Regions from separate parts of the Dorea sp. 210702-DFI.3.125 genome, predicted to be linked through region 1. Evidence: riboswitches for the same ligand, from Rfam matches in the RefSeq annotation. Region 1 holds a riboswitch; each other region holds the start of a gene.
What was found. Region 1 has a riboswitch for thiamine pyrophosphate ahead of thiS (sulfur carrier protein ThiS). Riboswitches for the same ligand answer to the same signal wherever they lie in the genome.
Positions count from the first base shown of each region.

Region 2: it holds a riboswitch for thiamine pyrophosphate, as region 1 does, so the genes downstream of both, thiC (phosphomethylpyrimidine synthase ThiC) here and thiS (sulfur carrier protein ThiS) in region 1, are expected to answer to the same signal.
Region 3: it holds a riboswitch for thiamine pyrophosphate, as region 1 does, so the genes downstream of both, thiM (hydroxyethylthiazole kinase) here and thiS (sulfur carrier protein ThiS) in region 1, are expected to answer to the same signal.

Region 1 is NZ_JAJCNF010000035.1:4,771-12,196, reverse strand. It holds gene LI164_RS13640 (hypothetical protein) at 1-908, shown strand, start outside; gene LI164_RS13635 (YitT family protein) at 995-1,849, opposite strand; gene LI164_RS13630 (hypothetical protein) at 2,021-3,136, shown strand; TPP riboswitch at 3,206-3,312, shown strand; gene thiS (sulfur carrier protein ThiS) at 3,551-3,754, shown strand; gene LI164_RS13620 (thiazole synthase) at 3,820-4,605, shown strand; gene thiH (2-iminoacetate synthase ThiH) at 4,678-5,919, shown strand; gene LI164_RS13610 (methylated-DNA--[protein]-cysteine S-methyltransferase) at 5,984-6,604, shown strand; gene LI164_RS13605 (response regulator) at 6,633-6,770, shown strand; gene LI164_RS13600 (4Fe-4S binding protein) at 6,863-7,426, opposite strand, start outside.
Region 2 is NZ_JAJCNF010000004.1:23,039-30,464, forward strand. It holds gene LI164_RS03120 (nitrogenase component 1) at 1-1,210, opposite strand, end outside; gene LI164_RS03125 (P-loop NTPase) at 1,215-1,970, opposite strand; gene LI164_RS03130 (uracil-xanthine permease family protein) at 2,279-3,679, opposite strand; gene lepB (signal peptidase I) at 3,725-4,285, opposite strand; TPP riboswitch at 4,532-4,642, shown strand; gene thiC (phosphomethylpyrimidine synthase ThiC) at 4,759-6,069, shown strand; gene LI164_RS03145 (LytTR family DNA-binding domain-containing protein) at 6,192-7,010, opposite strand; gene LI164_RS03150 (sensor histidine kinase) at 7,007-7,426, opposite strand, start outside.
Region 3 is NZ_JAJCNF010000024.1:11,256-18,681, reverse strand. It holds gene LI164_RS11365 (DMT family transporter) at 1-908, opposite strand, end outside; gene LI164_RS11360 (N-acetylmuramoyl-L-alanine amidase) at 1,285-2,154, shown strand; gene LI164_RS11355 (Cof-type HAD-IIB family hydrolase) at 2,210-3,004, shown strand; gene LI164_RS11350 (GreA/GreB family elongation factor) at 3,020-3,520, shown strand; TPP riboswitch at 3,801-3,910, shown strand; gene thiM (hydroxyethylthiazole kinase) at 4,003-4,824, shown strand; gene thiE (thiamine phosphate synthase) at 4,811-5,455, shown strand; gene LI164_RS11335 (HAD family phosphatase) at 5,449-6,168, shown strand; gene thiD (bifunctional hydroxymethylpyrimidine kinase/phosphomethylpyrimidine kinase) at 6,192-6,995, shown strand; gene cytX (putative hydroxymethylpyrimidine transporter CytX) at 7,011-7,426, shown strand, end outside.

The DNA of each region.
Region 1 (7,426 bases):
TGGTTACGCTCAGCAATAAGATTGCTGAGACAGAAGCGGAAATTGAAGAGTCGAACAATGAAGTATACCGCCTGGAGGCATCACTTCAGATTTCTCGTAATAACGAGGAAAAGCAGTATGAAACGATGAAGACTCGTATTAAGTACATGTATGAAAATGGTTCAGAGACAATGATCACTATGCTGTTTACTGCAGACAGTATGGGAGACTTCCTCAACAAAGCCGAGTTCATTCAGAACATTACCGATTATGATAAGGAAATGTTGGAGAACATGATGGAGATACGTCAAGGTATCGAGACGCAGGAAGAGGATCTTAAGAGCCAGCAGCAGGAACTGACAGATTTACAGAGTCAGTTAAATACTGAGCAGCAGAATCTTCAGGCGAAAGCAGCAGCAACTTCCACAGATCTTGCGACTGTGAATGCGCAGCTTCAGGCAGCGCGTGAGGCACAGGCAAAGCAGGAGGAAGAAGCGCAGAAAAAAGCACAGGAAGAAGCGGCAAAGCAGGCATCAGCTTCCACTGGAAATAATACTTCCGGAAGCAGTTCCAATAATAACAGCCCTTCCAAACCTTCTAATTCCGGAAGTAATAATAACTCCGGGAGCAGTTCCAGTAATGGAAAGTATAATATTCCTTCCGGTGGTCTGACCCCATCCAAAGGGAGAATCTGGTTTAACGGACATACTGAAACCTATTATTCACAGAAGGTACTTCCGGGAGCAGGACTTAACATTCCGGGACGTCATATTGCGAGTGACGGAACAATCCGTGACAAAGATGGTTATATTGTACTTGCCAGTGATGACTATCCAAAAGGAACCGTGGTCGAGACCTCTCTTGGAGCTGGAAAAGTCTATGATAGTGGAAGTGGAAAAGGTAATATTGATTTGTATACCGACTGGTAGGAAAAGAAAGAGTGAGAACTCATATGACAGAAAAATTGCTCAGACCGTGTAAGGTCTGAGCAATTTTTTGTCATATAGAATGTGTACTAAATTTTTGGCTGATACCGCATATTGGAAACTTTGTAGATTGTGATAAACGCCTTAGGATCCACCTGATTGATGTATTTCATCAATTTCTGGTATTCTGTTTTATCCACAATGGTGATAATTTCGTTATGCTTTTCCATTGTGTAAGCACCGATGGCTTCATAGATAGTAGCCCCGCTGTGCAGTTCATATAAAATGAAGTGGCGCAGCTCTTCTTCTTTCTGGGTGATGATGCAGACGCGCCGTTTCATATCTTGATTGAAGATAAAGTGATCCAGTACGATTCCGTTAAAATAAGTACCGAGGACACTTAAAACTACAGTTTTCTTATCGTACACAAGTGCTGCGGACAGAGCCACACACATACCGGACAGTGACATGGCTTTTCCGAGATCCATATGCAGATATTTGTTCATGATTTTGGCAACAATATCCAGTCCGCCAGAAGAGGCATTTCGATTGAACAAAATTGCAAGTCCGACGCTTACGACCAGTATATAACAGAGTACATCCAGTTCCTGGCTGTCGGTCATGGAGTAAAAATCCGGGAAAATCTTTTCGAAAAGCCCCAGAAACAGTGGAAGCATAATGCTTGTATAGACAGTTTTTGCTCCGAATTCCCGACCGCATGTAAAGAATCCGATAATCAGAAGCACTACATTTAAAATCATAGTGATTGCTGACAATGGAAGCGGTACAAAGTTTGACAGAATGATTCCAAGACCAGAGATACTGCTGACAGAAGCGTGGCTTGGTACAAGGAAGAAGTAGACTGCAGCGGCAATAATTGCCACAGCAAGCGTCAGAATCAACGTTTCCTTTACAGAGTCTGTGTATTGATTTTTCTTATTCATATGTAACAATCCCCCACAAATAACATTTGCAACATTCATTTGCAAAGTATATTTTAACTGGTTCTGTGTGGAATAACAAGGTGTCTGTTGTATAAAATTGACAGAGATTTATAAAGAGCAGTATAATTAAAAAAGTAATAGCAAATGAGGGGATGGATTGGGAGGAGATGTATGGGAAAAAGAAAAGCCGTTTATTGGATCCTTCTTGCTTTGATAATGGTCACAGTGACAGGTTGTGACTATACGCTGGAAGAAAAGAGAGAAATGAAGCGTTATGAAAAGCAAGGACGGGAAAATGCGAAAAATTATATAAGAGAAAAATATGGAATCGATGCAAAGATTACAGAGATAAACTGTGAGAAATACAGTTCAAGTCCGGTGCCGGATTTTTTCCCTGCTCCCACCGGAAATGTATTCGTGAAAATGAAGTACAAGGGGGCAGATTTTTTAGTTGCGATATCAGGACAGAAAAAGAATACGGACGGGCTTGATAATTATCAGTTTCAGGAGATTGCCACAGCATTTGCACAAGAAATGTATAACATCACAGGACTTCACGCAGAGAGTGCCTATGTATGTTATGGTGAGTATGGAACGGTAAAAGATGAAAAAAATGGAATGATCCACACATTTTATGATGGGGAAAATCTGGCAGAAGTCTTGCAGAAGGAATCTGCAAGAGCTGTTGTATCTTATGCCAATCAGGACGTAGAGCAGATTCCTGTATCGCAGATAAGCCAGAAGACAGGCGTTGATACAATATTGCTTACGGATTACGAGAGCCGGGAAGCATATCAGACGGTTCGGTGTCCATATTATAATCTGGCTGGCTGGCCGATTGAAAATGGAATAGAGAATCAACTGTATCTGATGAATGGATATCGTGTTGTGGGTGCGGGTGAAGATACCTATGTAAAATGTGAGAAAAAAATTCAGGATGATATTATCCTGATTACAGAAAATCCAAAGGATCAGATCATACTTGAAAAAACCAGTCTGGATTCACAGGAGAATTGGAATGGAAATGGATTTATTGATGCGAAGCAGGTAGCCAGTGCCTATGCATTTGACACAAATTCTGAAAAAGTATATGTGTATTTTCCGGTGGAAAAACTGGACACGAAAGAAGTGAAAGAAGCTCAGTTAGTCAAGCAGTATCAGTATAAAGGAGAAACATGCTATGACAATATCATCAGCAAAGTGACTGATGATGGCAAGTATATTCATGGCATCGTCTATACAAGAGACGAGACGGAGATAAAAATATCCGTGTTTATAGATAAGTAGGTGAAGAAAGCAACGAAGAAATTACCGAGTGCTCTTGACACAAAATAAAAATCGATTTATACTAGGCATTGTAAATAAAAGGGGAGCTTGTGATAGCAGGCTGAGAGGAAGTCTTCAACTTCGACCCAGAACCTGATTTGGATAATGCCAACGTAGGAACGTATAAGATAATGTTACGGGAGATACATTGGTGTATCTCCTTTATTATGCATAGGAAACCACGTCTTTTCTTCTAAGCCAGGTGCGAATCATAGAATATAGGAAATTTTGAGAGTGAACAGAGTTCATGAAGGGGTGCACCACCGCGGGTGTATTTCTTTGTGAACTCTGTTTTATATAATAGGAAATTACATTTCCTTTTATATAAAAAGCCTCCGGCAGGATGCGCACTCGCATTTCCGGAAAGGAGCAGCCATGATTACAGTCAATGGAGAGAACAGAACATTGGAAAAACCAGTGTCAGTAACGGAATACTTGAAAGCATGTAATTATATTCCGGTGCAGGTAGTAGTAGAATTGAATGAGGAGATCATCAAAAGAGAAAATTACGATACAACTGTACTGAAAGATGGAGATGTTGTAGAGATTCTGCATTTTATGGGCGGCGGAAGCTTCTAAGCTTCACGATATGCGAATAGCAGGTATTATAATTTATGAGTAAACAAAGAAAGGTGGATAAAAAAATGACAACAACAAACACAAATGAAGACAAATTAATCCTGGGAGGACATGAATTTACTTCCCGTTTTATTATGGGATCTGGAAAATTTTCATTGGAGCTTATGAAAGCATGTATTGAAAAAGCAGGAGCACAGATCGTAACACTTGCTTTGCGCCGTGCTAATGAAGGCGGACTTGCTAATATTCTGGATTATGTGCCGAAGGACGTAACACTTCTTCCGAATACATCCGGTGCCAGAAATGCGCAGGAAGCAGTCCGTATTGCAAGACTTTCCAGAGAGCTGGGTTGTGGAGATTTTGTAAAGCTTGAAGTTATTCACGATTCGAAATACCTTCTTCCGGATAATTACGAGACAATCAAGGCAACAGAGATCCTTGCAAAAGAAGGGTTTGTTGTTATGCCATACATGTATCCGGATTTGAATGCAGCCAGAGATCTGGTAAATGCAGGGGCAGCCTGTGTGATGCCTCTTGGTTCTCCAATCGGTTCAAATAAGGGAATCTGTACAAAAGAGTTTATCCAGATTCTTATTGATGAGATTGATCTTCCAATTATCGTTGATGCAGGAATCGGTCGTCCGTCACAGGCATGTGAAGCTATGGAAATGGGTGCGTCAGCAGTGATGGCCAATACTGCTATTGCGACAGCAGGAGATGTCCAGGTTATGGCTGAAGCGTTTAAAAAGGCAATTGAGGCAGGAAGAAGTGCTTATCTTTCCGGATTAGGAAGAATACTGGATAAAGGAGCAAGTGCGTCTTCACCATTAACAGGATTTTTGCATGAGTAAATTGCACTGATAACAGAATACAAGTATAAAGATATACAAGAAAAGATATACGAGAGGATCAATGTAACAGCGATGGTAGAAACAATGCAGACCAGTAAAAAAGATGGTCATTTTAATGAAAGTATTGTAAATGAAGAAATACTGGAAGATATGAAAAAGAATCGTATCGATCATATGAAGTATCTTCCGGATATGGAGCAGTTGGAAGAATCTGATGTGATGGACCAGGTTATTTCTGCAATGAAAGCATATGATTATGATAAATATACAGAAGCAGATGTAAGAAGAGCACTGGCGCATGATAACCGGACACCAGAGGATTTTCAGGCACTGCTTTCGCCGGCAGCACTTCCGCTTTTAGAGGAGATTGCGCAGCAAGCACAGATTGAAACAAGAAAGCATTTTGGAAACAGTGTGTATATGTTTACGCCAATTTATATTGCAAACTACTGTGAAAATTACTGTATTTACTGTGGATTCAACTGTCATAATAAGATTCGCCGTGCACAGCTTAATGAAGAAGAGATTGAAAAAGAGATGGCTGCTATTGCCAAGACCGGACTTCAGGAAATATTGATTCTTACAGGTGAGAGTAAGACAAAATCTAATGTGGAGTATATTGGAAAGGCATGCGAGATTGCACGAAAATATTTTAAAGTGGTAGGTCTTGAAGTATATCCGATGAATTCGGATGAGTATGCATACCTTCATAAATGCGGAGCAGATTATGTGACAGTCTTCCAGGAGACTTACAATTCAGATAAGTATGAAACATTACATTTAGCAGGACATAAAAGGATTTTTCCATATAGATTGAACACACAAGAACGTGCACTTAAGGGTGGCATGCGAGGTGTTGGTTTTGCGGCACTTCTTGGACTGGATGATTTCCGCAAAGATGCTTTTGCGACAGGTTATCATGCATATTTGCTTCAAAGAAAATATCCGCATGCAGAGATTGCATTTTCTTGTCCAAGATTGTGTCCGATCATCAATAATGATCGCATTAACCCGATGGATGTTCATGAGCCGCAGTTACTTCAGGTAGTCTGTGCATATCGTCTGTTCATGCCATTTGCAAGTATTACGGTGTCTACAAGAGAATGTGCCCGTGTTCGTGATAATCTGGTAAACATTGCAGCGACCAAGATATCCGCAGGAGTCAGCACAGGAATTGGAAGTCATGTGGAAGATATCGAAGATAAAGGTGACGACCAGTTTGAGATTTCAGACGGAAGAACGGTGGATGAAGTATTCGATGCGCTGAAAAAGAATGGTTTACAGCCAGTTATGAATGATTATATATATTTGTAGATGTGAAATGTCAGATTACAAATAAATAATTTTTTTATGATTGTAGGGAACGGAGGTTTTTAGTATGAGAACGCGAGAAGAAGTTTTGCAGTATGCGCTATCTTTCCCGAATGTGTATGAAGAAAGACCATTTCGCGATCAGGGCTGGCAGCTGGTAAGAGTAAAAGGAAGTAAGAAAACATTTTTATGGATTTATGAAAGAAATGGATATGTTAATTTAAATGTTAAAGTTGATCCGCAGTGGAGAGATTTCTGGCGCAGTACTTATGCCTCTGTTATTGCAGGGTATCATCAGAATAAAGAACATTGGAATACCATCATTTTAGATGGTTCTATTCCTGAAAATGAGATTCAAAGAATGATTTCCGAGAGCTATGATCTGATTACGGACAGCCCGACAAAAAGAATCTATGAGGCAGTGAAAAAGATTCCCAAAGGTCATGTTGCGACTTATGGTAAAGTTGCAGAGCTGGCAGGAGATGCAAAGATGGCAAGAGCAGTTGGAAATGCGCTTCATAAGAATCCGGATCCGGAACATATTCCTTGCTTTCGTGTGGTCAATGCGAAAGGAGAATTAGCCGGTGCATTTGCCTTTGGAGGAGAAAGTGTGCAGGCACAATTGCTGGAAGCAGACGGGATTGAGGTAATCGATGGAAAAGTAGATTTAAAAAAATATGGGATATAACAAAAAATAAAAAGTAAAAGAACCCAACGTGCCGTTTAAGATGTGGAATGCGTTCGCAGAGGACACACAAAAGGCTCTTTCTGTTGGAATGAATGGTCATGTAGCAAAGCCGATCCAGGTTGATAAGCTGCTGTCGACATTAGTAGAAATTATGATGAAACAATAACTAAATACATAAGAAAAGAAACCGTGTGAAATTACAGTTATGTTTCACACGGCTTTTTAGAATATACAGTTAACTAAAACTAATAATCCTTTTTATTCCATAATGTTTCCATCAATACTTATCGTTACAACCTGCCAGGGAATAAATTTTCCGCTGTTTTGAAGAGCCTTTTTGGCAGCCATTTCCAGACCGCCGCAGCATGGAACTTCCATTCTCACGATGGTTACACTTTGAATGTTGTTATTTTGAATGATTGCAGTCAGTTTCTCGCTATAATCCACCTGATCTAATTTCGGACAGCCAATTAATGTTACCTTATTCCGAATAAAATCCTGATGAAAGCTTGCGTAAGCATAAGCAGTACAATCGGCTGCAATTAAAAGCTTTGCATTGTTAAAATAAGGTGCACTGACTGGAGCCAGTTTAATCTGTACCGGCCAGTTCTGAAGTTTTGATACTGAATCTGCAGCTGAAGATGGTTCTTCAGACTTTGGTGTTTCTGTTCGTCGGATCTGCATGATTTTAGATCCCGGACAGCCGGTGTGAGGAGGCATTGCCTGTTTTTGAACGGCGATTTTTTTCTGTGCTTCTTTCACAGCTTCTTCATCATATGCAGGTGCTTCTCTTTCTTCAAATGAAATGGCACCGGTAGGACA
Region 2 (7,426 bases), on a different contig from region 1:
CTTTTCCGATTGCCAGATTCACATCGCTTTTCGCCGGGTCATAATAAATCATCGTCGGTTCCATATTGGAAAATACTTTCGTCTCTGGACTTATTTTTGCCAGAGAACGAATGTATGTGAAGTTCTCCACCGTGATTGTCCCGTAAATTTCCGGTACAGAAAATCCGTAACGTATCAAGGCTAATGATAGTTCAAATGGATCAGCGTTCAGGCATTCTCCGATTGCAAAAGAAGCATCCGGACACTTCTGCCGGAATTTTTCCAGTGCATCTTCTGCCTGCTTTTTATATTTTTCATCATAAAATGCAACACCGAGTGCATTACCAAGTGCATGATACTGGTTTTCAATCTTGTCTATCTGGTAGAGTCTTCGAAGCTCGATAAATGGAATTTGAAGCCGGTTGTGAAAATCTTCTGCTGCAAATCTTGCTTCGTGGTGCAGTACCAGATTGAAATTCGCTTCTGACATAGTCTGATATTCCATATAATCCTTACATCTGGAAATCTCATGAATCGTCTTCACTCCCGCACTATGCAGCAGATCATAAATCTCACAGTCATCCACAAGCGGCGAGAAAAATCCCAAAAGATTGACTACATTGCCTTTCTTTTTTCCCGGCTCAAGCAGCGAATATAAGGACTGCCTTACATGTACCATCGGTGGTTTTCGGCCTTCTCTTGTAAGTGCATACATATAACAAGGTCTGACCGGAATCTCTACCTGTTCTTCCGCCTTTTTGCACACCCGCTCCATATCCGTTCCAAGAAGGGCATCCACACAGGTAATGCAGATCATAACGACCGACGGTTTTTTCGGACAGACACTGCAGATTTCCTCTACTGCTTTCGGAATCTTTTTCAAATGTCTTCCCGTCACAATATCGGTCTCGTCCATCATCAGATAATAAAACCGGTCATTATATTCCTTCATCGAACTGATCAGTGAAGTATTCCTTCCACAACACCCCGGAGCCACGATCAACATAATGGAATCTGGTACTGCAAGACCGGCACGCTTCACGCCAAAGCCTTCTGCTCCCGGTGAATTGAATGCCAGTGTAGCCGGCGAACTGTAGATCAGATGCTTGTGTGACTGAAACTGTGTCGGAATCTGTTCCAGGCCAAGCCTGCTTAGTTCTTTCGTTGTACAGAAAAATGCTTCTTTTTCCGCTTTCTGTTTTTCTGCTTTCATCTTCGTAATTCCCACCATGTCCTTACTCCTCGCTTTCCAGTAATTTTTTTGCGAGGTCATAGAATCTTCCACTAATCTCTGACTCTGGATTTCCTTCAATCACCGTCTGTCCCTGATCTTCGTAACGGATGATCTCATCGCTTCTTGGAATCTCTCCCACGATTGGAATTCCGCTTTCCTTAGAAAATGCCTGCACTTTTTGCACCTCATTTTCCACGTTTCTGTGATTCAGTACAATGCCAAACACCCGTGCATAGCTTCGGTCTTCAAAATTGCGAACTGCGCTGGAAATGTTATTAGCCGCATACAACGCCATCTTTTCTCCGGACGTTACAATCAATACTTTTTCTGCATAGCCTTCCCGGATCGGTGCTGCAAAGCCGCCACACACAACATCTCCGAGAACATCGTAGAGCACTACATCCGGCTTGTATGTCTCAAAAAGTCTCAAATCTTCCAGAAGCTGGAATGTTGCGATAATACCTCTGCCAGCACATCCCAGTCCCGGCGTCGGGCCGCCTGTCTCTATACACAGTACGCCGCCAAATCCTTCCTTTGAAATATCTTCTAATTTCTCCGGTTCCTCGTCTTCCTCCCGCATATAGTTCATGACCGGACGAAGAGGCTTTCCTTCCAGCAGATTAATTGTAGAATCTGCTTTCGGGTCACAGCCTATCTGAATGACTCTTTTCCCCATTGTAGCAAATGCTGCCGCCAGATTCGAAGTTACTGTGGATTTCCCAATTCCACCTTTTCCGTAAATCGCTACCTTTAACATGTCTTCCTCCAAATTTTTCCCAACGAAAAAGGACCTTTCTCCTTCCGGAAAAAAGTCCTTATATCTGCCACTAAAGTAGTATTCACCCTGAGAAATCTGTACAGATGCGATTTCTGCATGATGGATTCTTGTACAAGGAAGATGCACTTTCCCCAACTGCATCTTCCCTGTGTCCGATATATTCGACTATTCCCGCTCGGATTACCTTGCCGTCAGAGTCTTTTTTAATTATCTTCTTTTAAATTGTCTTTTTGTATTATAACCTGCCAAACTACTTTTGGTCAACATATGCTATTTTATTCACAAAATTATTTTTTCTTTTTCGGCAAAAACAAACTCAACAGCAGAGATACCACAAACACACCTGCCACTGCATTTCCATTGAAGATATCTCCCACCTCATGTGGAAATGCACTGAAGAAGTTGCCGGATGTCTGTGTCAGTCCTACACCGATTGCAAATGCCAGTGATACAATGACCATCGTCCGGTCATCGAACTCACATTCTTTGAGCATCTTGATTCCTTCATACATAATAGAACCAAACATCATAACTGTACAGCCGCCAAGAACTGCCTGTGGCAGGGAATTAAAAAATGCTCCCAGCGGCGGGAAAAGTGATGACAAAATCAAAATAAATGCTCCCATCAAAATCGTAAACCGGTTGATGACCTGCGTCATCGTTACAAGTCCTACATTCTGGCTGAAAGAAGTCAACGGCAGACATCCAAAACAGCCGGAAAGTGCACTGGAGAATCCATCTACAGCAAGTGACCCCTGCAATTCTTCCATCTTGATCTCGCGATCTAAAGCACCGGTACATACGGCGCTTGTTGCACCAGTTGTCTCTGCCGCAGATACAAGAAATACAATAGCAATTGTCAAAAATGCTCCCATATCAAAGATTGGTTTATGGCTGGTCAGAAAGACCAGCTTCGGCAGACTGAAGACTCCAACTTCCTGTACAGTCTTTGTAATTCCGGAAAAGTCTACCATCGGCGCAATGCCTGCAACCGTAAAAATGATTGCCAACAGATATCCAAGAATCAATCCTACCAGGACATTCAGATTCTTATATACCCCTTTCAGTAAATATCTGGCTACCAGGCATACAATCAGTGTAAATGCTCCAACAACCAGATGATACCATGCACCAAAATCAGCAACTCCGCTTCCGCCGCCCCAGGAATCCATACCTACGGACAATAACGAAAGTCCGATTGCGATAACTACACACGCGGATACGACTGGTGTCAGGAAGCGCTTCCAGTATCTGGCGCTAAGACCTACCAGTCCTTCAAAAATACCGCCTAAAATAACAGCACCAACCATCCCTTCATATCCAAGTTCCGGATTGGTACAGATTACTAACAGACTTCCAAGAAACGTAAAGCTGACTCCCATAACAATCGGAAGCCCAGACCCGATCTTCCACACCGGATATAACTGCATACATGTTCCGATACCTGCCACGAACATAGCACATTGTAAAAGCTGGGTGATCTCTGCAGAAGTCAAGTGTTCCCCTGTTCCTCTTACCAGCGCGGCACTGCAAACGATCAGCACCGGCGCCAGGTTTGATACAAACATGGCCAGTACGTGCTGCAGCCCGAATGGAATTGCTTTTTTCAGTGGCACTCTTCCGTTCAGCCGGTATATATTCTCCGTGCTGACATCTGCCACTTTTTCTTCTTTGTTTGTTGTACTCATTGTTTTTCCCTCTCAAATCCTTTTTCTTACTTTTATTAGTCCGGTCTACTCAACCTTCCCAATCTCACTAAACGGCCAGTAGCGGAAAACGGCCTTTGCAAGAATCGCATCTTTTTCTACGAAATGCTTCTTCCAGTACCTGGAATCCAAACTGTTATTACGATTATCCCCCATCATAAAATAGCAGTTTTGTGGAACTTCATATGGTCCGAAATCTCCGATCGGTACTTCGTTACAGAAACTGTCATCCAATGGCTTCTCTGCTCCATCTATGTATACTTTTCCGTCTTTCACTTCCACAGTCTCCCCAGGCAGACCAATGACTCTTTTTATAAATATCTTAGATGGATCATCCGGATATTTAAAAATGACGATATCAAACCTCTGCGGATCTTTTGATTTGTATGCAAGCCGGCTGCCGATGATCCGGTCTCCCTTCATAATTGTTGTCTGCATAGATTCAGACGGAATCACCGCATTGATATAGACCAGTTTATTTAGTGCAAACACGACCAGAAAAATAATAAGAAATGTCTTGGCATAATCCCATATCGTTGCAAGTACCCCTTCTTTTTCCGGTTCATGTTCCCCTTTCTTTCCACTCATATATATATCTTCCCTTCTACTTGAACATTCTCTTTTCAAAATATCATGTGTTATAGCTCACAAGATATTTCTATTCTACCACACATTGCCCTATGCAGGAAACTAATTTCTATTTTTCAATGCTTCCAGTTATGGCAAAAATGGCAAAAATCACATTTTCATCTTGCTTTTACATTTTTTCAGGTCTATAATAACTGGTAAATCGGAACGTTCCATGCAATACATATCATTCTATGGGCATTCCGAAAATTACATACGGGGAGCTGGTGAAAACCGGCTGAGAGGAAGCGTAATTCCGCTTCGACCCATAACCTGATTTGGATAATGCCAACGTAGGGAACATATCTTAACGCGATAATTAAGGAAGATGCTCTACGCATCTTCTTTTTTTATACAAGCGATACATTGGGGACACCACCTTGTACCGCTATAGAAAAACTCAGACAAAAAATGAAAATGGAGGCAAAATGAACATGAGAAACTACACTACACAAATGGATGCAGCCAGAAAAGGAATTCTCACGCCTGAAATCAAGACCGTTGCTCAAAAAGAGCATATGTCCACTGACGAGATGATGAAGCTCGTTGCTGAAGGCAAGGTTGCAATCTGTGCCAACAAAAACCACACATGTCTGAATCCGGAAGGCGTCGGCAGTATGCTTCGCACGAAGATCAATGTAAATCTCGGAGTCTCAAGAGACTGTAAAGATTACGATATCGAAATGCAGAAAGTGATGAGTGCTGTAAATCTCGGAGCAGAGGCCATTATGGATTTATCCAGCCACGGCAACACTCAGCCTTTCCGGCAGAAGCTGACACACGAATGTCCGGCAATGATCGGAACTGTTCCGGTCTATGACAGCGTCATCCACTATCAAAGAGATCTTGCTACTCTGACTGCACAGGATTTCGTCGATGTAGTACGTCTTCACGCTGAGGACGGTGTGGACTTTGTAACACTGCACTGTGGAATCACCCGCAAAACTATTGAACAGATCAAAAAACACAAACGTAAAATGAATATCGTAAGCCGCGGAGGAAGTCTTGTATTTGCATGGATGTGCATGACCGGAGAAGAAAATCCGTTCTATGAACATTTCGACGAAATTCTGGATATCTGTGAAGAATACGATGTTACCATCTCCCTTGGTGATGCATGCCGCCCGGGATGTCTGGCCGATGCCACAGATGTATGCCAGATTGAAGAGCTTGTACGCCTCGGCGAACTGACAAAACGTGCATGGGCACATAATGTACAGGTCATGGTCGAAGGTCCTGGACATGTACCACTTGACCAGGTCGCAGCCAATATGAAAGTTCAGCAAAGCATCTGTATGGGCGCTCCATTCTACACACTTGGACCACTCGTCACAGATATTGCTCCTGGATATGACCATATTACTGCTGCCATTGGAGGCGCAGTTGCTGCCATGAACGGTGCTGCTTTCCTTTGCTACGTAACACCTGCCGAGCATCTGGCACTGCCAAATGTAGACGATGTAAAACAAGGCATCATCGCTTCTAAGATTGCCGCCCACGCCGCTGACATTGCCAAAGGTATCCCTGGTGCAAGAGATATTGATGATAAAATGGCTGATGCACGCCAGAAACTGGACTGGGAAGCACAGTACGCCTGTGCTCTTGACCCAGATACTGCAAGAGCGATCCGCGACAGCCGTCGTCCGGAGGATGACCACAGTGATACATGCAGTATGTGTGGTAAATTCTGTGCCGTACGAAGCATGAACAAAGCACTTGCCGGCGAATACATCGATATTTTATAATTCACCTGCCACTTATAGCAGGAATCTTCTCAGGAGATAGAATACATAAAAAAAGGAATACATAGAAAAAGCTTCCAGATACAAATACATTTCATCTGGAAGCTTTTTCTCTAAAAGCCGTTTTATTTATTTTCCTTTTTCCATCTCTTATGAATGTCATTCAGATACTTTTTATTGTACGCAGCCCATTCGTACTGTGACATATACTCCCCTTTATATGCATTCATAAACTCTGCATCTTTTTTATTGAATTTGTAATAGTCACAGTCGATCATCTCCGGAACAATGGCAATATTATTGTAGCTTTTCTCTATTACATCTTCTGCTTCCAGCTCCTTCAACGTCTGTTGCAGTGATGACAAAATCTTCTGAATATACCACTGTTGTTTTTTATCATAGGGTTCATTTTCAAATAAAACTGCTGCCAGTTCCTTCACTGAGCAGGAAGAACCGTTGCGATCCACCAAATATGCCATTACCTCTTTCGCCTTCGATCTGCTGAAATGTGCCGGCTTTCCAGTTCTGTCATATACTTCAAAATTGCCAAAGCACTGAATTTTCAATCTTGGTTCATTTTCAGCCGGCAATGGATAGCGAAGATCTTCCGTCTCTTTTCTGACTTTCCCAGCCGTTACTGGTTTTTCAATATAACCGCTGGCATGTATTGCCATTGCGTCTTTTGTGTACTCATCATATCCTGTAACAAAGATAATATTAATGTCCGGAATAATTTCTTTTAACTGTTTTGCCACATCGATGCCGCTCACACCACGCATACAGATATCTAAAAATGCGATTTTACATCTCGTCTCCTTTGCAAACTCCAGTAATCTGGACGGTTTGCTAAACGGGTAAATATTTGCTTTCGGGCATACCTCCCGGACAGCTTCGCACGTCATCTCCAATGCCAATGGTTCATCATCCGCTATTATAATGTTCATGATTGTCCCCCTTTCGGTAAATTAATTCGTATTTTAGTTCCTTTTCCCTTCTCACTGTAAATATCTACAGTTCCATTGCACATCTTTTGAAACCGGATTCTTGCGTTACGGACTCCTATGTGCTGTCTTCCATCACTTTGCTCTTCCATCTTTGATATATCAAACCCGACTCCGTCATCTATGACGCAAAGTTCAATCTGTTCTTCATTCTCTCTTGTCGTAATTCGAACAGTTCCCCCATCTTCTTTCTGTCCAACTCCCCAGTTTATTGCATTCTCAACAAAAGGCTGCACAGATAACATTGGTACTTTAAAATCAGTTTTCTGCAGATCATATTCTACATGCAGATCATCTCCAAATCGAAGCTGTTCCAGATATAAATATATTTTAACATATTTTAGTTCTTCTTCAAATGG
Region 3 (7,426 bases), on a different contig from region 1:
TGGGTGCTTGCAGCAATCACGACACCGACCATAATCAGAAATGCCCCAATTGCTCCTTGCAGAGATAATTTCTCATGGAGAAAAATATAGGCAAAAATCATAGAAAATACTGGTTCCAGTGCGAAAAGCATGCTGGTATGTTCCGGAGATGTGTATTCTTGAGCAACTGGCTGAACGATAAATCCAAAAGCACTGCAGATTATTGCCAGACCAAGAATTGCACCCCACTGCGCGCCACTGCCTGGAAGTGAGGGAGTCTCAAATAAAAATGTAAAGATCACACCATACAGACCGGTAAATCCAAGTTGCCAGATTCCAAGAAGAAAGCTGTCAGTTTCTTTTGTAAAATAATCCATCAGAATAATCTGGATGGTGTAGGAAAATGCACTGAGGATACATAAAATATCTCCAAGATTAATTGTAAAGGTGGAGAGAAATGTAAGCAGGCAGATTCCAAGTAAAGCCAAAAGGACTCCAAGAGTTGTACGTTTGGATGGCAGTTTGTGTTTTAAAAAGCTGTGTACTACCGGTACGAATACAGACACAATACCAACCAGGAATCCAGCATTGGAAGCGGTCGTGTATTTCATTCCCGGAACAAGAAAAGCAAACACACCAAACAGAAGCAGCCCGAGAATACTTCCATATCCAAGAGTGCGCAGGTTCATCAGTTTCATTTTCGGTAAGAAAACCAGTGCAACAGTAATAAATGCAATGCAAAAGCGCAGTGCGATAATAGAGAATGGCGGCATTCCAGTCAACCCGATTTTCATCATCAGATAGGAACTTCCCCATGTCATGGCAACGATGGCAATCAGAATATCGGCCTGTCCCTGTGACAGCCCTTTTTTCGTTGTAGTATTAGCAGTTGCAGATTTTGTTATAGTGTTTTTACGTTCCCCAGACATAATAGACACTCCTTTAACATTCTTGAATTGGTAAATCTCTCAATGAATGATAATACCATTATTCTTATTGTACATGGTTTACGGAAATTTGAAAAGAGTAGATATGAAAGGAGTGTTCTAGACACAGCGAAGCCTCGCGGGTGCGTTCCCGGCGAGGCTTCGTGTGCTGTTATAGTTATATAAAGGAATGAGAGTAAGTGCTTTTCGCACTTCTATGAGGGGGTGATAGCTGATGTCTTTCTCAACTATCTGTCATTTAGTATAAGAGGAAAATGTGACGAAAGTATGTTGAAACTCTTAAACAAATCGAAAATTTATAAAAAACCACTTAAGAAATAATAAAGTTATGGTAGAATAGTACTTACGGAGGTGGAATATGAAAAAAAGAGTATTGTTACTGGGACTTGTAGTGCTTATGGTACTTACAGGCTGTGGGACAACAGAAAAAGAAACGAAGACAAAGGAAAAAGATCCAGACAAACTGGTATTAAATATAGAAGATAAAAAAGAAGACAATATACAAGAGGAACAGACAGATATGCAGGAACAGGCTTCACAGCCAGACGGACAATCACAGGCAGAAGAGGCGAATGAACAACAGCCGCAGAAAAATGGACATTTGATTGCGATTGATGCAGGACATCAGGCAAAGGGGAATAGCGAGAAAGAACCGGTCGGCCCAGGTTCTTCTGAAATGAAAGCAAAGGTGGCTTCCGGGACAAGTGGCAAGACATCAGGGCTTCAGGAATATGAACTGACATTGGCTGTTTCTATGAAGCTGAAAGAAGAATTGATGAACCGTGGGTATGATGTTTTGATGATACGAGAGACGAACGATGTAAATGTATCGAATGCAGAGCGTGCACAGATTGCAAACAATGCCAATGCCGATGCATTTATCCGTGTTCATGCCAATGGTTCAGATAGCAGCAGTGCCAATGGCATGATGACGATTTGTCAGACTGCTTCCAATCCATATAATGGAAATCTATATTCCCAAAGTCAGGCACTTTCTACAGATATTTTAGATCAGATGGTGGCAGCAACCGGAGCAAAAAGAGAGCGTGTCTGGGAGACAGATACCATGAGTGGAATCAACTGGGCACAGGTTCCGACGACCATTGTGGAGATGGGATATATGAGTAATCCGACGGAAGATCAGAAGATGGCGACAGACGAATATCAGTGGCAAATCGTAACCGGGATTGCCAATGGCGTGGATCAGTATTTTGGAATTGCGAGATAAAAACTGAAATACATCACAGTAATCCAACTTTTTATCAAGATAGAGGAGAGACAGAATGAATAAAGCAGCATTATTTTTTGATGTAGATGGTACATTGATTGACGAACAGACGAAGATAGTGCCGGAAAGTACACTTCGTGCAGTGAAGCAGGCGAGAGAAAACGGACATCTTGTGTTTATCAATACAGGTCGTACATCTTGTAATACATTGGATTCTATGAAGCACATACCGGTAGACGGATATGTGTGCGGTTGTGGAACGGAAATCATTTATCAGGGAAATGTGCTGATGCACAGTACACTGACCAAGGAGCAATGCAGACGTTACATACAGGTGATTCAGGAGTGTCGTATGGAAGGAGTTCTGGAAGCCAGTGACGATCTATATTTTCCCCAAAATAGTTCCCGTTTTCCGGAAATCGAAGATATCAGACAGCGCATGGGAAAAGCCTGGGGCTTAGGCTGTAAGAAATATATAGAGGATGGCGGATTCATTTATGATAAAATGTTCTTACTCTCTGATCAGACAAGTGATGTAGTAAAATTCATAGAGGAAGTCCGTGACGATCTGGCAGTCATCGATCGGAGACATGGAAGTTATGAGTGTATTCAAAAGCAATATACAAAAGCGACCGGGATTGAGTATATGAGGAAATATCTTGGCTATGACATGGATCAGATATATGTATTTGGAGATAGCAGCAATGATCTGGCGATGTTCGAATACGCCACACATACAGTAGCGATGAAAGAGCATGATTCTGTATTGGATCCATATACAGAATATGTGACGGACAGTGTGATGAATGACGGAATTGAAAAAGCAATGAAACATTATCAATTAATATAGAAGGGACTGTATCATATGGGAGAACAACTGACAGAAAGTGATGTAAAGAAAATAAAGGAAGAAATTGAGTACCGAAAGATTGTTGTCCGTAAAAAAGAGCTGGAAGCAGTAAAAGAGGCAAGAGCACAGGGAGACTTGAGTGAGAACTTTGAGTATAAAGCAGCGAAGCAGGATAAGAACCGCAACGAAAGCCGTATCCGTTATCTAGAGAGAATGTTAAAAACTGCCAACATTGTGTCTGATGATTCAAAAGAAGACGAGATAGGAATTAATAATACCGTGGATCTTTATTTTGAAGATGATGAAGAAGTGGAGACATACCGGATTGTGACAAGTGTCCGAGGAAATTCCCTGGCAGGACTGATCAGCATCGAGTCACCGCTTGGAAAAGCAGTACTTGGACATAAAGTTGGTGACCGCGTGAAAATACCGGCAGGAGATGACGGATATTATGTGGTAGTAAAGAGGATTGATAAGACTACCGATGACAGTCATGATACGTTGAGAAAATATTAGTAAAAGTGAAAAAATATTTTTGAGAATATTGCAAAGGGAATTTACATATGCTATAATGCCAGTAGGAAGAAAAGAAATAAGAAGGTCATTTATTGTGACAAACCCCCGGAAGTCTCGTACACTTTCGGGGGTTTTTAATTCAATTCCGGCATGGGAGAATCAAGACCATAGGTATCAGAGGCGGTAACGTAATAATTATAATATATTATAAGAGTAAAGTATATTATAATTAATAAACTTGTAAAATTTTGTCTATTATGTATAATATATATGAAACGAATAACGAACAACAGGGGGCTTGCGTATCAAGCAGGCTGAGATTGGGATGAATGCCTTGACCTGCAACCTGATTTGGATAATGCCAACGTAGGGAAAGAGATGCGTAAATGTTAGCAGGTATATCTTTTATTAGGTATATCTGCTATTTATGTTAGCAATATAAAAATCAGCGAATGTTCACAACACAAAAAGGAGAGAGAATTATGCTAGGTACATGTTTACAGAACGTTAGAGAAAAAGGACCGCTTGTCCATAATATTACGAATTATGTTACGGTCAATGATGTAGCAAATGTGATTCTTGCGTGTGGTGCAAGCCCAATCATGTCAGATGAGCCGCAGGACGTGCAGGATATCACTGCAATTTGCGGAGGTCTGAACATCAATATTGGAACGCTGAATGTAAGAACGATTGAAGGAATGTTGGCGGCAGGTCATAAGGCAAATGAATTAAATCATATGGTTCTGCTTGATCCGGTTGGTGCAGGAGCAAGTTCTCTTAGAACGAATACAGCTGTCAACTTGATGCAGGAAATAAAGTTTGATGTAATCCGTGGAAATATTTCCGAAATCAAGACATTAGCTGCAGGAAGCGGTACTACAAAGGGTGTTGACGCGGATGTAGCTGACGCAGTGACAGAAGATAATCTGGACGAAGCAGTTGCATTTGCAAAAGCATTTTCTGAAAAATCCGGAAGTATAGTTGCAATTACAGGAGCAATTGATCTTGTCAGCGACGGCAGAAAATGTTACGTGATCCGTAATGGACGTCCCGAAATGGGAAGAATTACAGGAACAGGCTGTCAGTTATCCGGACTGATGACAGCATATCTTGTTGCAAATCCTGAGCAGAAGCTTGAGGCGGCAGCAGCGGCAGTTTGTACGATGGGACTTGCCGGTGAGATTGGCTGGAGTTACATGCAGAAAGGTGACGGTAATTCTACCTATAGAAATAGAATTATTGATGCTATTTATAACATGACAAAAGAGCAGTTAGACGAAGGAGCAAAATATGAAGTGCGATAAAAAAGATTTGCTGCTTTATGCAGTGACAGACAGAAGTTGGCTGAATGGAGAGACACTTTACAGTCAGGTTGAGAAGGCACTGGAAGGTGGAGCTACATTTGTACAGCTTCGTGAGAAACATCTCGATCATGATGCTTTTCTTCAGGAGGCAAAGGAAATCAAGGAATTGTGTGCAAAGTACCAGGTACCGTTTGTGCTAGATGATGATGTGGAGCTTGCACTGGAAGTTGGCGCGGACGGAGTTCATGTAGGACAAAGTGATATGGAAGCAGGAGATGTCCGGGCAAAGCTTGGTGAAGATAAGATTGTCGGAGTTTCAGCACAGACAGTGGAGCAGGCACTTCTCGCTCAGGAGCGCGGAGCAGACTATCTTGGAGTCGGAGCCGTATTTCCGACCAGTTCCAAAGATGACGCAGTAGAAGTTGACCATGAGATGGTAAAAGCAATTTGTGAGGCTGTAGATATTCCAGTTATCGCAATTGGCGGCATCACAAAAGATAATGTGCAGGAGTTGTCAGGCTGTGGACTTTGTGGAATCGCAGTTATCAGCGCTATTTTCGCAAAACCGGATATTAAGAAAGCGACAGAAGAGCTGAAAGCAGCCACTGAGAAGATGGTGAAAGCATGTTAGAAAATAAATCTGACGTGGAGAAAAATGCATCAGAGCAGAAATGTTGTGGAAAAGTTTCTGTACAGAATATGGGTGGTGTTATCTTAGACATAGACGGGACAGTTCTGGATTCTATGTCCATCTGGCAGGACGCGGGTGTGAGATACCTTGCGAGTCAGCAGATTGAAGCAGAGCCTGGACTTGCCGAGAAGATTTATTATATGTCTATCCCGGAGGCTGCATTATATATGCGGACACGCTATGGGCTTGAACAATCTGTAGAAGAAATCAGTCAGGGGATCAAAGATGTAGTGAGAGATTTCTATTATTACGAGGCGCCGTTAAAAGCCGGAGTAAAAGAATTTCTACAAAAAATGTCAGATAGAAAGATTCCGGTCGTGGCAGCGACAGCCAGTGATGAAGATCACCTGGAACATGCATTTACACGTCTTGGAATACGTCAATATTTTGAACATATTTTTACATGCGCGCAGGCAGGAGCCGGAAAGCAGAGCCCGGCAGTCTATCATATGGCAGCAGGATATCTGGACAGGAATCCGGAAGAACTGTATGTTTTTGAAGATGCATTGTATGCGATCCAGACAGCAAAACTGGCAGGATATCATACGGTTGGCGTGTATGACGAAGAAAGTAAAGAAGATCAGGAAATGATCCGCGAAGAAGCAGACATTTATATGGAAAGCTTTTTGAAGGCGGATGTGTTTTTTGAATAGATAAGAAAAGGAAAGGCAAAACAATGAGAACAGCAGTAACAATTGCCGGAAGTGATTCCAGCGGTGGAGCAGGAATTCAGGCAGACATTAAGACAATGATTGCAAATGGCGTTTATGCGATGAGTGCAATCACAGCGTTAACCGCACAGAATACAACAGGTGTGACAGGGATTATGGAAGTGACACCAGAATTTCTAGGTGAGGAATTAGACAACATTTTTACAGATATTTATCCGGACGCAGTGAAGATCGGAATGGTATCTTCCAGTGCGCTGATTGAGAAAATTGCAGATAAACTGAAAGAGTATCAAGCAAAAAATATCGTCGTTGACCCGGTTATGGTAGCAACAAGTGGAGCGAAGCTGATCAGTGAAGAGGCAATCGGAACTTTAAAGAAACGTCTTCTTCCAATTGCCAGTGTTCTGACACCGAATATTCCAGAAGCAGAAGTTCTGGCGGAAATGGAGATTCACTCAGCAGATGATATGATCGAGGCTGCAAAGAAAATCAGTGATACATACCACTGCGCAGTTCTCTGCAAGGGCGGACATAAGTTGAATGATGCAAATGACTTGCTTTATCGTGACGGTGATTATCGTTGGTTCAACGGAAAACGTATTGATAATCCGAATACACATGGAACCGGCTGCACACTTTCCAGTGCCATTGCATCGAACCTTGCAAAAGGATTTGATATGGACACATCCGTAGAGCGTGCAAAAGATTACATTTCCGGAGCGCTGGCTGCGATGCTGGATCTCGGAAAAGGAAGCGGACCTATGGATCACGGATTTGCAATTACGGGAGAATATAAGAAAGAAGCATAAAGAGGGAAAGACATCATGGAAGAAAAAAGAACAGGTTTATTTGAAAATGGACTGATCTGGTTTGGAGCAGGCGTTTCTATCGCGGAGATTCTGACCGGAACTTATCTGGCACCACTTGGAATGGGGAAAGGACTTCTCGCAATTATCGTAGGACATATCATCGGCTGCCTTATGTTATTCCTGGCAGGTGTAATCGGTGGTAAAGTCAGAAAAAGTGCAATGGAAACTGTAAAAATGAGTTTTGGACAGAAGGGAAGTATTCTGTTTGCAGTGTTAAATGTGCTGCAGCTTGTGGGATGGACGGCGATTATGATTTATGATGGAGCACTGGCAGCAGATGGTGTCATGAACACCGGACGCTGGATCTGGTGCCTGGTCATCGGAGCACTGATCATTCTGTGGATTGTTATTGGAATTACGAATCTTGGGAA